DNA from 2 places in the Rhodoglobus sp. G.S.23 genome. Region 2 is predicted to be linked to the other one. Evidence: riboswitches for the same ligand, from Rfam matches in the RefSeq annotation. Region 2 holds a riboswitch; the other holds the start of a gene.
What was found. A riboswitch is a leader RNA that binds a small molecule or an ion and turns the genes downstream of it on or off. The one in region 2 is predicted to bind glycine.

Region 1: it holds a riboswitch for glycine, as region 2 does, so the genes downstream of both, AC1ENN_RS04865 (L-serine ammonia-lyase) here and gcvT (glycine cleavage system aminomethyltransferase GcvT) in region 2, are expected to answer to the same signal.

Annotation. Positions count from the first base shown of each region.
Region 1 covers NZ_CM155237.1:1,013,809-1,019,619, forward strand. Annotated here, with positions in the region: gene AC1ENN_RS04850 (SCO4848 family membrane protein) at 12-227, shown strand; gene folP (dihydropteroate synthase) at 361-1,266, shown strand; gene AC1ENN_RS04860 (pyrimidine reductase family protein) at 1,273-2,022, shown strand; gene AC1ENN_RS04865 (L-serine ammonia-lyase) at 2,019-3,473, opposite strand; glycine riboswitch at 3,621-3,716, opposite strand; gene AC1ENN_RS04870 (siderophore-interacting protein) at 3,838-4,665, opposite strand; gene AC1ENN_RS04875 (bifunctional alpha/beta hydrolase/OsmC family protein) at 4,771-5,811, opposite strand, start outside.
Region 2 covers NZ_CM155237.1:837,513-843,323, reverse strand. Annotated here, with positions in the region: gene gcvP (aminomethyl-transferring glycine dehydrogenase) at 1-1,869, opposite strand, end outside; gene gcvH (glycine cleavage system protein GcvH) at 1,869-2,240, opposite strand; gene gcvT (glycine cleavage system aminomethyltransferase GcvT) at 2,243-3,400, opposite strand; glycine riboswitch at 3,435-3,537, opposite strand; glycine riboswitch at 3,539-3,659, opposite strand; gene AC1ENN_RS04055 (Lrp/AsnC family transcriptional regulator) at 3,735-4,166, opposite strand; gene AC1ENN_RS04050 (ornithine cyclodeaminase) at 4,297-5,328, shown strand; gene ctlX (citrulline utilization hydrolase CtlX) at 5,336-5,811, shown strand, end outside.

The DNA.
Region 1 (5,811 bases), 180 kb from region 2:
CTGGGATCATCATGGAGCTGTTTGCCGCAATCATCCTCTTTGTCAGTGCTGCCTTCAACGTTGTAGCCTGGCCCCAGTTCTTCCGACGCGTAAGCGCTGACTCTCGGGCACGGGATGCGGCCGGCAAGCCGACGGCGTTCTACCGGGTGCACGCGGTGCTGCTCGCTATCGCGTTGCTTATTGCCGCAGCATCCGTTGTGGCGGGAACGCTGCTGTTCATCGGCTAAGGCCCCTCTCAACGGCACTCCTGCGTCGTTGACGGATAGTCGGGTCGTCGCAAAAAAGGAAAATGCGACCAAGAACCTACTTCAGGGGGTGCTCTCGATGCGCTTGTCAGCATCATCGCCCAGTATAGGGAGTATGAGTTTTGCGCTGCCGCCGCTCCGGCATCCCCGTCGCACCATTGGTGACCGCCCGTTCGATTTTTCCCGGCAGGTTGCGGTGATGGCGATCGTCAACCGAACCCCTGACTCCTTCTACGATTCGGGGGCCAACTTTGCCCTTGAGGATGCGGTCGCTGCGGCCATTCTCGCAGTGAAGCAGGGAGCTGACTGGGTCGACATCGGGGGAGTTCCCTTTGCGCCAGGTGACCCTCTGAGCGTTGAGGACGAAGCAGCGCGTGTTGTTCCTGTAGTGGAAGAGCTGCGGGCGCAATCTGATGTCGTAATCTCCGTCGATACTTTTCACGCAGAGGTTGCGCGTCGCAGCATTGCGGCCGGTGCCAACGTGATTAATGACACCACTGGCCTGAGCGACCCCGACCTCGCCGCCATAGTGGCTGAGAGCGATGCATCCCTCGTGCTTGTGCACTCGCGCGCGCGGCCGCGGACCCAATTCGCGCGACCTCAATACGAGGACGTCGCCGCTGAAGTCCGTGACTTCTTGGCCGAACGGGTGCAGCGCGCCACCGCCGCGGGCATCTCCGAAGAACGACTATTTGTCGACCCAGGACATGACCTGAATAAGAACACCCTGCATAGTCTTGAACTCACACGACACCTCGATGTCATCACCGCACTCGGCCTGCCAACACTCGTGGCGCTTTCTAATAAAGACTTCATCGGCGAAGTGCTCGACAAACCGAAATCTCAGCGCCTCGAAGGTTCACTAGCCGCAGCCGTGGCTTGCGTATTGAACGGTGCGCGAGTGGTTCGGGTGCACGAAGTGGCAGAGAGCGTCGCAGCCATACGCATCGCTGAAGCCATTTTAGGATTGCGCGAGCCTGCGCAGCTGAAACACAACATGTCCGACGCAAATGAGAGGTAGAACCTGATGGAGGCCGCATCCGAAATTCGTGCATTGACTGCTGGCAGCGAACTGAGCGACCAACAGCTACTGGCAAGCTATGCGGTCGCGGATCGTTCGGTGCCGTGGTTACGGGCCAACTTTGTCTCAAGCATTGATGGTGCAGCAACCCACGAGGGTACGTCAGGCCCACTCGGGACTGCGACGGACGCGCGAGTTTTCGCACTCTTGAGACGGCTTGCCGATGTCATTGTCGTTGGTGCGGGAACCGTTCGTCAGGAAGGCTACCGAAATTTGGCCTTAGACCATGATGCAGCGGAATGGAGAGTGGCCAACGGCCTCGCAGCCCAGCCACGGTTTGCCATCGTTAGTGCATCCTTGAGGCTTGAGCCCAAGGATCTTGCTGGCTACGCTGTGCGTCCATTCGTGATCACAACGGAGAGCGCGTCACCGCAGGCGCGTGCAGCACTTGAGGAAGTCGCCGATGTAGTCGTTGCCGGCGACACCGAGGTCGATACTGTCGAGTTGAAGCATCTCCTTGCCGATCGCGGCTACCCCCAATTGCATAGTGAGGGCGGACCAACACTATTTGCGACGATGGTCGCTCAAGGCGTGGTCGACGAACTCTGTCTGACTATTAGCCCGCGCATCGAAGGCGGTTCTGCCCGTCGCATTGTGGACGCTGCCGATGCAGCTCCGCAAGAGATGGCACTGGCGCAAGCACTCGGTGGCGATGACGGCGCACTACTACTGCGCTATGTGCGTGCCGCGCGTTAGCACTCCACAACATTGACAGCGAGACCGCCCATGGAAGTCTCTTTGTAGCGAGAACTCATGTCCTTGCCCGTTTCAGCCATCGTAATAATGACCTCATCGAGTGAAACCCGGTGCGTGCCGTCGCCCCACAGTGCCATTTTCGCGGCGTTGATTGCCTTGGCCGCCGCAATAGCATTTCGCTCGATGCAGGGGATCTGTACAAGACCACCGATGGGGTCACAGGTCAGACCAAGATTGTGTTCCATCGCGATTTCGGCGGCGTTTTCTACCTGTTCTGGTGTTCCGCCCAAGATCTCGGCTAGTCCCGCCGCGGCCATTGATGATGCGGAACCAACTTCACCCTGACATCCAACTTCAGCACCCGAGATCGATGCCATGCGCTTGTAGAGCACCCCAACGGCGGCGCTGGCGAGCAGGAAGCGCACTGTCGCATCATCCTTTACTGCCTGGTCAGCGTCTCTCATGCCGGGAGCATAGTGAGTGGCATAAAACAGCACCGCGGGGATGATGCCTGCTGCGCCGTTTGTTGGTGCCGTGACGACGCGACCACCAGAAGCGTTTTCTTCGTTGACGGCGAGAGCGACCAAGTTGACCCACTCTTGCCAGAAGGCGGGGTCACGGTCGGGGTCTTCGCGGCGGAGACGAGCGTGCCAGTCGGGTGCCCGTCGACGCACATTCAGAGTGCCGGGAAGATTGCCGGTGCGCTCAAGGCTGTTGTTCTTACACTCATCCATGACGTCACGAATGTGAAGGAGTCCTGCAGCGACTTCGTCGTAACTGCGGCGCGCGAGTTCATTTCGAAGCATCACGCCGCTGAAGCTCAGCCCCTCAGCCCGGCAGTGAGCCAAGAGCTGGGCCGCAGTACGGAAGGGTAGGGGATCAGCAACCGCTGCGGGGCCGGTGGAAGAGCTGCCGTCGCGGTTGTCACCCTCCCGGTAGATGAAGCCGCCACCAATGGAGAAGTAGGTCGCTTCAAGGACTGCAATGTCATCTTTGTCGTATGCGGCAAATCGCATACCGTTCGGATGTCCGTCGAGAACTGTGAGCGGGTGGAGTGCGATCGCGCCCTCCGTGAACGGAACTTCGTGTGCCTCCGCAAGCTGCAGGACGCCCGTGCTCTCAATTCGTTCGAGAATCTTTTCCATCTCTGCTGGAAGAACCTGGTCGGGTAGTTTGCCCTCCAACCCGATGAGCACAGCGCTCATCGTGCCGTGACCAGCACCGGTAGCGGCGAGAGAACCATAGAGCCGGACCTGGAGCGACGTGACAGCGTCGAGCATCCCGTGTTCGGCAAGGTCGGCAGCGAATGATGCGGCAGCACGCATGGGGCCGACGGTGTGGGAGCTAGATGGGCCAATGCCGACCGTGAACAGGTCGAAGCTGCTGAGGGGCACCTCTTCGAGCGAGGGTGTCGGTACTTCGGTTCGGGGCGTCAGATTGCGAATTGGCACGGTGACTCCATTTCTTCACCACACATCTTCGTGCGGGCGTCGTTGAGTCCTCTCCGCTCTGTATCGGGCCTGAGAGTTTCCGCACGCTTGTGGCGTTACGTTGCCCCGTCGGCGAGTCGGACAGGGCCGACTACTTTTCAGAGTTGCCTAGCCACTGCGGTACTGGTGCCTGAGAGATTCCCGGAGAGGGTTTGCTCCTACGGCGCCAACCAACGATCGGAAGGGCTCTCCCGCAGCGGTATGACGGCTGTTCACTTGTGCCATCAGCATACACTTCGGTCGAGAACGACGACCGGCTATCTGGCGGATGCTGAGGCGCAATTGAGCAAGCAGTCAGGATGCGCAGCGCGAGTGCGTGCCTCTTTTAGTCTTCCGGATCGGTGGGATCGAGCGGTTCATGGTGGTCAGCATTCGTGACTCCTCGACGCCAGTAGCCATCTGCTGAAACCTGCTGTTTGGGCAGACCCAGTTCTCGGCGTAGGTAGCGGCGCAAAGGGACAAGCGTTGTGGCTTCGCCAGCGAGGAAAATGTAGGTCGATTCGCCAATCTCTCCGAGTGCCCGGAGCGCAGCGTCGAGTTGGCCGAGCCCGTCGCGGCGGTAGAACCACTCAGCAGACATGCGTGCTTTCTGTTCGGGGCTGAAATAGCTCTCGACGGTCTCATCGGCAACATCAAACAACGCAGTGACGTGCACCGAAGTGGGAAGCATATCGATCCACCGCGAGCTGGTTGGCAGAGCGGTTTCGTCAGCGATAAGGATTACGTGCGTTGCGCCACGGGGGAGCAACTTTGACCCACGGGGTCCAGCGATCACGAGAGGATCCCCGATGCGGGCGTGGCCGGCCCAAGCGGAAGCGGGACCTTCATCGCCGTGAACAACAAAATCAATATCAAGCTCGTGCTGACCCTCTGAGCTGCGGAAACCGAGAGGCGTGTAATCGCGGGAAATCACGACACCGCCCTGGGGCTTGCTGATGCCAGACTCGGTCATGACGGGAGCGGAAAGCTCTCCAGTCGAGGGGTCAGGAAAGAAGATTTTGACGTGGTCGGCAGGTCCGCTGGCCACGAACCCGTCGAGTTCGTCACCGCTCAGGGTGATGCGAGCGATGGTCGGCGTGGGGTGGCTCACCGCGCTAACAGTGACCCGGCGGATGATTAGGGGGTGCTTGGCGGAATCGCGTTCAATGGTCATAGGCGGTTGGCGCGAGGGCCGGCTCATTTCATCTTAAAATAAGGGTTGCCTAATAACTCTATAGCGAGACTGCTGAGAGTTCTAGGCGATGTCGATAGGTGGTCGCTACCCTGTCGCCGCGGTAACGCTGGTTGTGATTGAAATCTCGCCCTCCAAGGTGCGATGCACCGGACACTTATCGGCAATCACGAGAAGCGCCTGACGTTGCTCGTCGCTGAGATCGCCGTCAAGAGTGAGCTCGCGCGTAATGTGCTCGACGGTTCCCTCGGTGGCCGTGCAATGCTCGCAGGTCGCGGCATCCAGTCGCTCGCGAGTCAAGCGCACGCTCACCCCCGTCAAGGGCATCTTCTTGCGATCGGCGTACATGCGGATGGTGATCGACGTGCAGCTTCCGAGACCGGCAAGAATCAAATCGTAGGGACTCGGTCCGTGGTTTTCGCTGAGCGGTGCAGGCTCGTCAGAGATGAACTCATGCCCCGATGCGAGTACTCGCTGTTCATATCGAGCTGGACCGCTTTCGCGGACAATAACTGAACGACCGTCGGTAGTGACAGCGGCGCTCGGCTCGATGACGGTCATCGGGCCTTCGGCTGAAGTCGGGGTCTCAGCACCGTCGAAGGCATAGCGAGCAGCCCAGGCCGCGATGATGCTTGCAGCGAAGGTCGCATCGTCGCGGTTGCTGAGCAGGTGATCCGCTCCGTCGAGTGCAACAAAGGATTTGGGGTGCCGAGCAGTTTCGAAAATCTCGCGTGCGTTGTCGATGCCCACCGTCTGATCGATGGGGGAGTGAACGACGAGGAGTGCTGCATCCAAATCTCGCAACCTCGCGGACTGCGGCTGAGCGGCAATGTCGTCGAGCAATTGCTTGCGAATGCGAAACTCACGCCCGCCAAGCTGAACCTGGGCTTCGCCGCGACTCTCGATTTCAGCGTTCGCAGCACCGAACAGGTTTGTGATGTGCGAAGGGTCGCTTGGGGCGCCGATCGTCACCACCGCGCGAGTTGAAGGAATGCGATGGGCGGCAGCGAGAACGGCAGCGCCGCCGAGCGAGTGCCCGATCAACAACGATGGCGCGCGGTAGTTGTCTCGCAAAAACTCAGTCGCGGCAACGACATCTTCAATGTTCGACGTGAAGTTTGTGTTGGC
Region 2 (5,811 bases):
GGCCACCACAACGACGCGCATTCCGGCGAGCACTGCGCTGGCAGCGTTCGTGCCGTGTGCACTCGAGGGGATGAGGCAGATTGTGCGGTCTAGGTCGCCGTTGGCTCGGTGGTAGCCCCGAATCGCGAGGAGGCCAGCAAGCTCGCCTTGGCTGCCAGCGTTCGGCTGCAGCGACGCGGTGTCGTAGCCGGTCACTTCGGCAAGCCACGATTCCAGGTGCGAAATCATGACGAGATAGCCGGAGACATCTTCCGCGGGTGCGAAGGGGTGGATGCCCGCAAACTCTGACCAGCTCACCGCTTCCATCTCGCTTGCCGCGTTGAGCTTCATCGTGCACGAGCCCAACGGGATCATGCCGCGGTCGAGCGCATAGTCCTTGTCGGCGAGGTACTTGAGGTAGCGCATCATGCTCGTCTCCGAGCGGTGCGTGTTGAATACCGGGTGGGTGAGGTACTCGCTCGTGCGGTTAAGAGCGTCGGGGATGCTGACATCCTCTGGGCTGTAGGAGAAGCCATCATCAAGCCCGAACGCCTTCGCGAGGTCGTTCTTCTGCGACGCGAAGATACCCTCGTACGGCTGTGTCGAGACTTCATCGAAGCTCAAACGCACGGTGTCGGCATCCACAACATAGAGAAGGATGTCGAGCTCGAGCGCCTTGGCGGCAATTGCGTGTGCTTGCCCCTTCTTGGTTACCGAAAGGGTGTCGAAGAACGTCTCATTTTCGACCGTGTAGCCCGCAGCGGTCAAGCGTGCTGCGAACTTCGCCGTGTCGTGGTGGATGCGCTGGGCAATCCGCTTGAGGCCCTGGGGGCCGTGATAAACGGCGTACATCGAGGCCATAACGGCGAGCAACACCTGAGCTGTACAAATGTTGGAGGTCGCCTTCTCGCGGCGGATGTGCTGCTCCCGAGCTTGCAACGACAGACGGTAGGCGGGGTCGCCAGCCGCATCCTGAGACACACCAACAAGTCGCCCAGGAAGCTGACGTTCGAGCCCCTTGCGCACCGACATGTAACCGGCGTGCGGTCCACCGAAGCCCATCGGAACACCGAAACGTTGTGTCGTTCCGACAGCAACATCGGCACCAAGTTCACCTGGCGACGTGAGAATCGTGAGGGCGAGCAGGTCTGCGGCAACAACAGCGAGTCCGCCGTGAGCCTTGACCGCCGCAATAACTTCGCTGGAATCCCACACACGACCGCTAGCGCCCGGGTACTGGATGAGCGCACCGAAGCATTCCGGTAGCTCAGGGTTCGCTCCCAGCGTTGCCAGGTCAAGCTCAATAAGCTCGATACCGACAGCCTCCGCCCGATTCTCCAACAGAGCCTTGGTCTGAGGAAGAGTGTCAGCGTCGACGATAAACACGTTCGATTCCACGCGAGTAGCACGGCGAGCGAGCAGCATGCCCTCGACAGCCGAAGTGCCCTCATCGAGCATCGAGGCGTTCGTCGTCGTCATGCCAGCAAGATCAGCAACCATGGTCTGGAAGTTAATCAACGCTTCAAGGCGCCCCTGCGAAATCTCGGGCTGGTACGGCGTGTACGCCGTGTACCAGCTGGGATTTTCGAGCACATTGCGCTTGATGACGGCCGGCGTAATGGTGTCGTAGTAACCGAGACCAATCATGCTGCGACGCACCTTGTTCGCGTTGCCGAGGGCACGCAGTTCGGCGAGCGCTTCCCGCTCCGAAGCCGGAGTAGGGATCGTGGAATTGACGACCGGGGTCTGGTGGATCGCTGGCGGAACTGCGGCATCGACAAGGGCTTCGAGGCTGTCGTAGCCGACGGCGGCAAGCATGCTCGCCTGAGCGGCAGCATCCGTGCCGATATGACGGTCGGCGAAAGTGCCGCTGATGTAAGGGTTGGGCATTATTCGCCTGTCAGTGCGGTGTATTCGTCGAGGCTGAGCATCGACGGAAGTTCGGTGAATTCGATCTTGACCAGCCAGCCTTCGCCGAAAGGGTCGCTGTTAACGAGTTCTGGGCTGTCGGAGACGGCGTCGTTGGCTTCAACGACGGTTCCCGTAACGGGAGCGAAGAGTTCACCTACCGACTTCGTTGACTCAATTTCGCCGACAATTTTGCCTTCAGCGACGGTGGCGCCCACCTTGGGGAGGTCGACGAAGACGATGTCACCGAGCTTGCCCGCGGCAAAATCGGTGATGCCGATGGTCGCAACGTTTCCATCAACGAGCACCCATTCGTGCTCGGCGGTGTACTGCAATTCGCTCTTCTCAGCCATGATCAGGCCTCTCTCTTATAGAAGGGTAGGGAAACAACGGATGCAGCAATGCGACTGCCCCGCACATCAATGTGAAGCTCGGTGCCGATCTCGCTCACGTCGGGATCGACGTAGGCCATAGCGATCGGGTGACCCAGAGTCGGCGAAAGTGCACCGGAGGTAATGATTCCGACCTCGGTGTCGCCGTGGAAGATGAGATAGTCTGCGCGACCGGCACGACGGCCCTCGGCGGTGAGTCCGACGAGAACGCGAGCACCGGCATCCGGTCCTGCTTCGATTGCAGTGCGGCCAACAAAATCGCCATCCTTGCTGAGCGCAACAACACGGCCAAGACCAGCCTGAACGGGGAAGGTGCTGAGGTTCAACTCGTGACCGTACAGCGGCATGCCCGCTTCGAGGCGCAGAGTGTCTCGGCACGCAAGGCCGGCGGGCACGAGACCGAGAGGTTCGCCAGCGACCGTGAGCGCTGCCCAGAGGTCGGCTGCGGCATCCACCTGAATGTAGAGTTCGAAACCGTCTTCGCCGGTGTAACCGGTGCGACCAATGATGAGGTCGGTGCCGGCGAACGTTGCGGCCGTCTCGCGGTAGTACTTGAGTTCGTCAAGCGGCGTAGCGAAGTCGGTGAGACCGGCAGTCGCTTCGAGAATCGCCCGCGAAACCGGGCCCTGCACAGCGATGAGCGCGTAATCGTCACTCTCATCGGTGACAGCAACATCAAAGCCCGCAGCGCGCTCGGAAAGTGCCACCGCTGCGGCAAAACGGTTCCCCGCGTTTGCGACAACCAAGAAGTGATCATCACCGAGACGATAAGTGACGAGGTCATCAATGATTCCGCCGGCCTCGTTGAGCAGCAGACTGTATTTTGCCTGAGCCAAGGCGATGCCGGAAAGCTTGCCAGCGAGCGCGAAGTCGAGAAACGCACCAGCATCGGCACCACGCACATGAATTTCGGCCATGTGAGAGATGTCAAAAATGCCGGCTGCCGTGCGCACCGCATGGTGTTCGGCAAGGTCTGAACTGTATCGCACCGGCATCATCCACCCGGCGAAGTCGGTGAAGGTGGCACCCAACCGCTCATGAATGCTGTTCAGCGGCGAATACCTCACGACAGCAGGTGAAGATTCAGCTGGTGATGCTGCAGAATTTGATACATCGGTCACGGAGTTCTCCCGGCGCGTGGCTAGTGAATAGAACTCCCCCTCTGTGATGAGCCTGAGAGCTTCACGCACCTTCAAACTAGTGCGCTTTCACCGTCGGCGGAACCTCATGGTGATGCGAGGTTCTCTTTCCAGAGTGGCCAGTGCGATGCGGTACATGAACCTGAGAGATTGGCGGGGAGGCTTGCTCCTTCGGTGCCGTGCTGGCGTCTAGTCAGAAAGATGACCAACGCCGTGTGCCCGGCTCTCCCGCATCGTGTTGCGGCCCGATGTTCAGTTGTTAGCTCAGCATAGCAATGCTGGGCGGATGCTCGCGCCTCTGTCACTGCCAAAAGGGTTAGAGGAGCGCTGAGCTGAGCAGCAAACTCGTCTCACTGTTGACGACGCCGTCAACGTTGCGCATGCTCGCCAGCACTCTGTCGAAGTTACTCAGGCTGTCGGTGCGGATGTCAGCGACGAGATCCCAGGCGCCATTTGTGGTGTGGAGTTCGTGAATCTCGGGAACTCCGCGCAGCTTGCGAATCACGGCATCCGTCGACCGCCCCTCGACCTCGATGAACGATATTGCTCGAATAGTCGACGGGTCCCGGTCTTCGCGAATGCGAACCGAGAACCCGAGTACCGTTCCACCACTAACGAGGCGGTCAATACGACTAGTGACGGTTGCCCTCGTGACGCCAAGTCGGCGTGACAGGCTCGCTATTGACTCTCTCGCGTCGGCCCTGAGGGCGGCGAGAAGACGTCGGTCGAGATCATCCAATTGAGGCATGAGCAAATTGTACAATAGCGCTCTCAATTTTGCTCAGTTGTTGTGAACTAATCGCGTCTAATGGTTGTTGTGTGTGCATAGTGCATATTCGTAACGTGGGAACCAGCAACACCGAAACGAAGGGAGTGACATGGTCCACTATGTAGACGTCAACAACATGGGGCGCTGGATTGCCGACACCGGAATCGAGCCAATCATTATGGGCATCGTCAGCTACCTTGAGCAGGATTATGCCAAGTGGCCTCAGTTCGACAAGTCCGCTCGCGTTGCCGCTCATTCGGCAGAGGGCGTTATCGAGCTCATGCCAACAAGCGACGGCGAAACGTACGCCTTTAAGTACGTTAACGGCCACCCCTCAAACCCAGGAAACGGCTTCCAGACCGTCACCGCTCTCGGCATGCTCGCGCGAGTTGACAACGGTTATCCCACATTCTTCTCAGAGATGACGCTGCTCACAGCGTTGCGTACCGCGGCAACATCGGTACTCGCCGCTCGCGCCCTTGCTCGCCCTGACGCACAAGTGCTCGCCCTCATCGGCACCGGTACCCAGTCAGAATTCCAAGCACTCGGATTCCGCGCAGCCTTTGGTATCACCGAGTTGCGCATCTGGGACACCGATCCCGCTGCCCTCGACAAGTTCATCCGCAACCTTGAACCACTCGGCTTCCAGATTGTGCGCGCGACCTCTGCAGCGGATGCCGTTTCTGGCGCCGACATCGTCACCACCTGCACGGCAGACAAAGCGAATGCCACAATTCTCACCTCCGACATGATCGAGCCGGGCATGCACCTCAATGCAATCGGCGGCGACTGCCCAGGTAAGACGGAGCTCGAAGCGTCAATCGTGCGCGACGCAACGGTGTTTGTTGAGTTCCCCGAGCAGACCCGCATCGAGGGTGAGATTCAGCAGCTCGAAGCAGACTCGCCGATCACCGAACTGTGGGAAGTCTTGGCTGGCCGCGCTGCCGGTCGCACCTCGCCAAGCGAAGTGACCCTCTTCGACTCTGTTGGTTTCGCGATCGAAGACTTCTCAGCGTTGCGCTACGTTTTCGATGCTGTTCGCGGCACCGATTACGCGACAGATCTAGATCTCATCGCCAATCCCGCCGATCCGAAGGACCTGTTCTCACTCGTCTCGCGCGCACCAGCGCTGACCGCGTAGGCCCTCAGTGAGCGTTCAAGCGCCGTCCGCCGCCGTTCTCATTCGCCCGCATCTGTTTACACCGAATAGTCAGACCGCGAGCGACAACGCATTCCAGTCGACCGATCCCACCCGCACTCCGGATGAGATTGCTCGCGCCGCGTATGCCGAGTCGACGATGGTGGCGGAGACGTTGCGCGACGCTGGTGTCAACATCCACGTGTTCGAAGACACGGAGAGCACGCGCCCCGATAGCGTGTTCCCCAATAACTGGTTTTCAACGCACAGTGGCGGCCGTGTTGCGGTCTACCCCATGTATGCACCGAATCGTCGCACTGAGCGTCGCACCGATGTCGTCGAAATGCTCAAGCACGACTTTCGCGTGCAAGATGTTGTCGACTATTCCGGTCTAGAGCACGACGGAATTTACCTTGAGGGCACCGGTGCGATGGTCATCGACCACACCAACCGGGTTGCGTATGCGGCGGAGTCGCACCGCGCGAA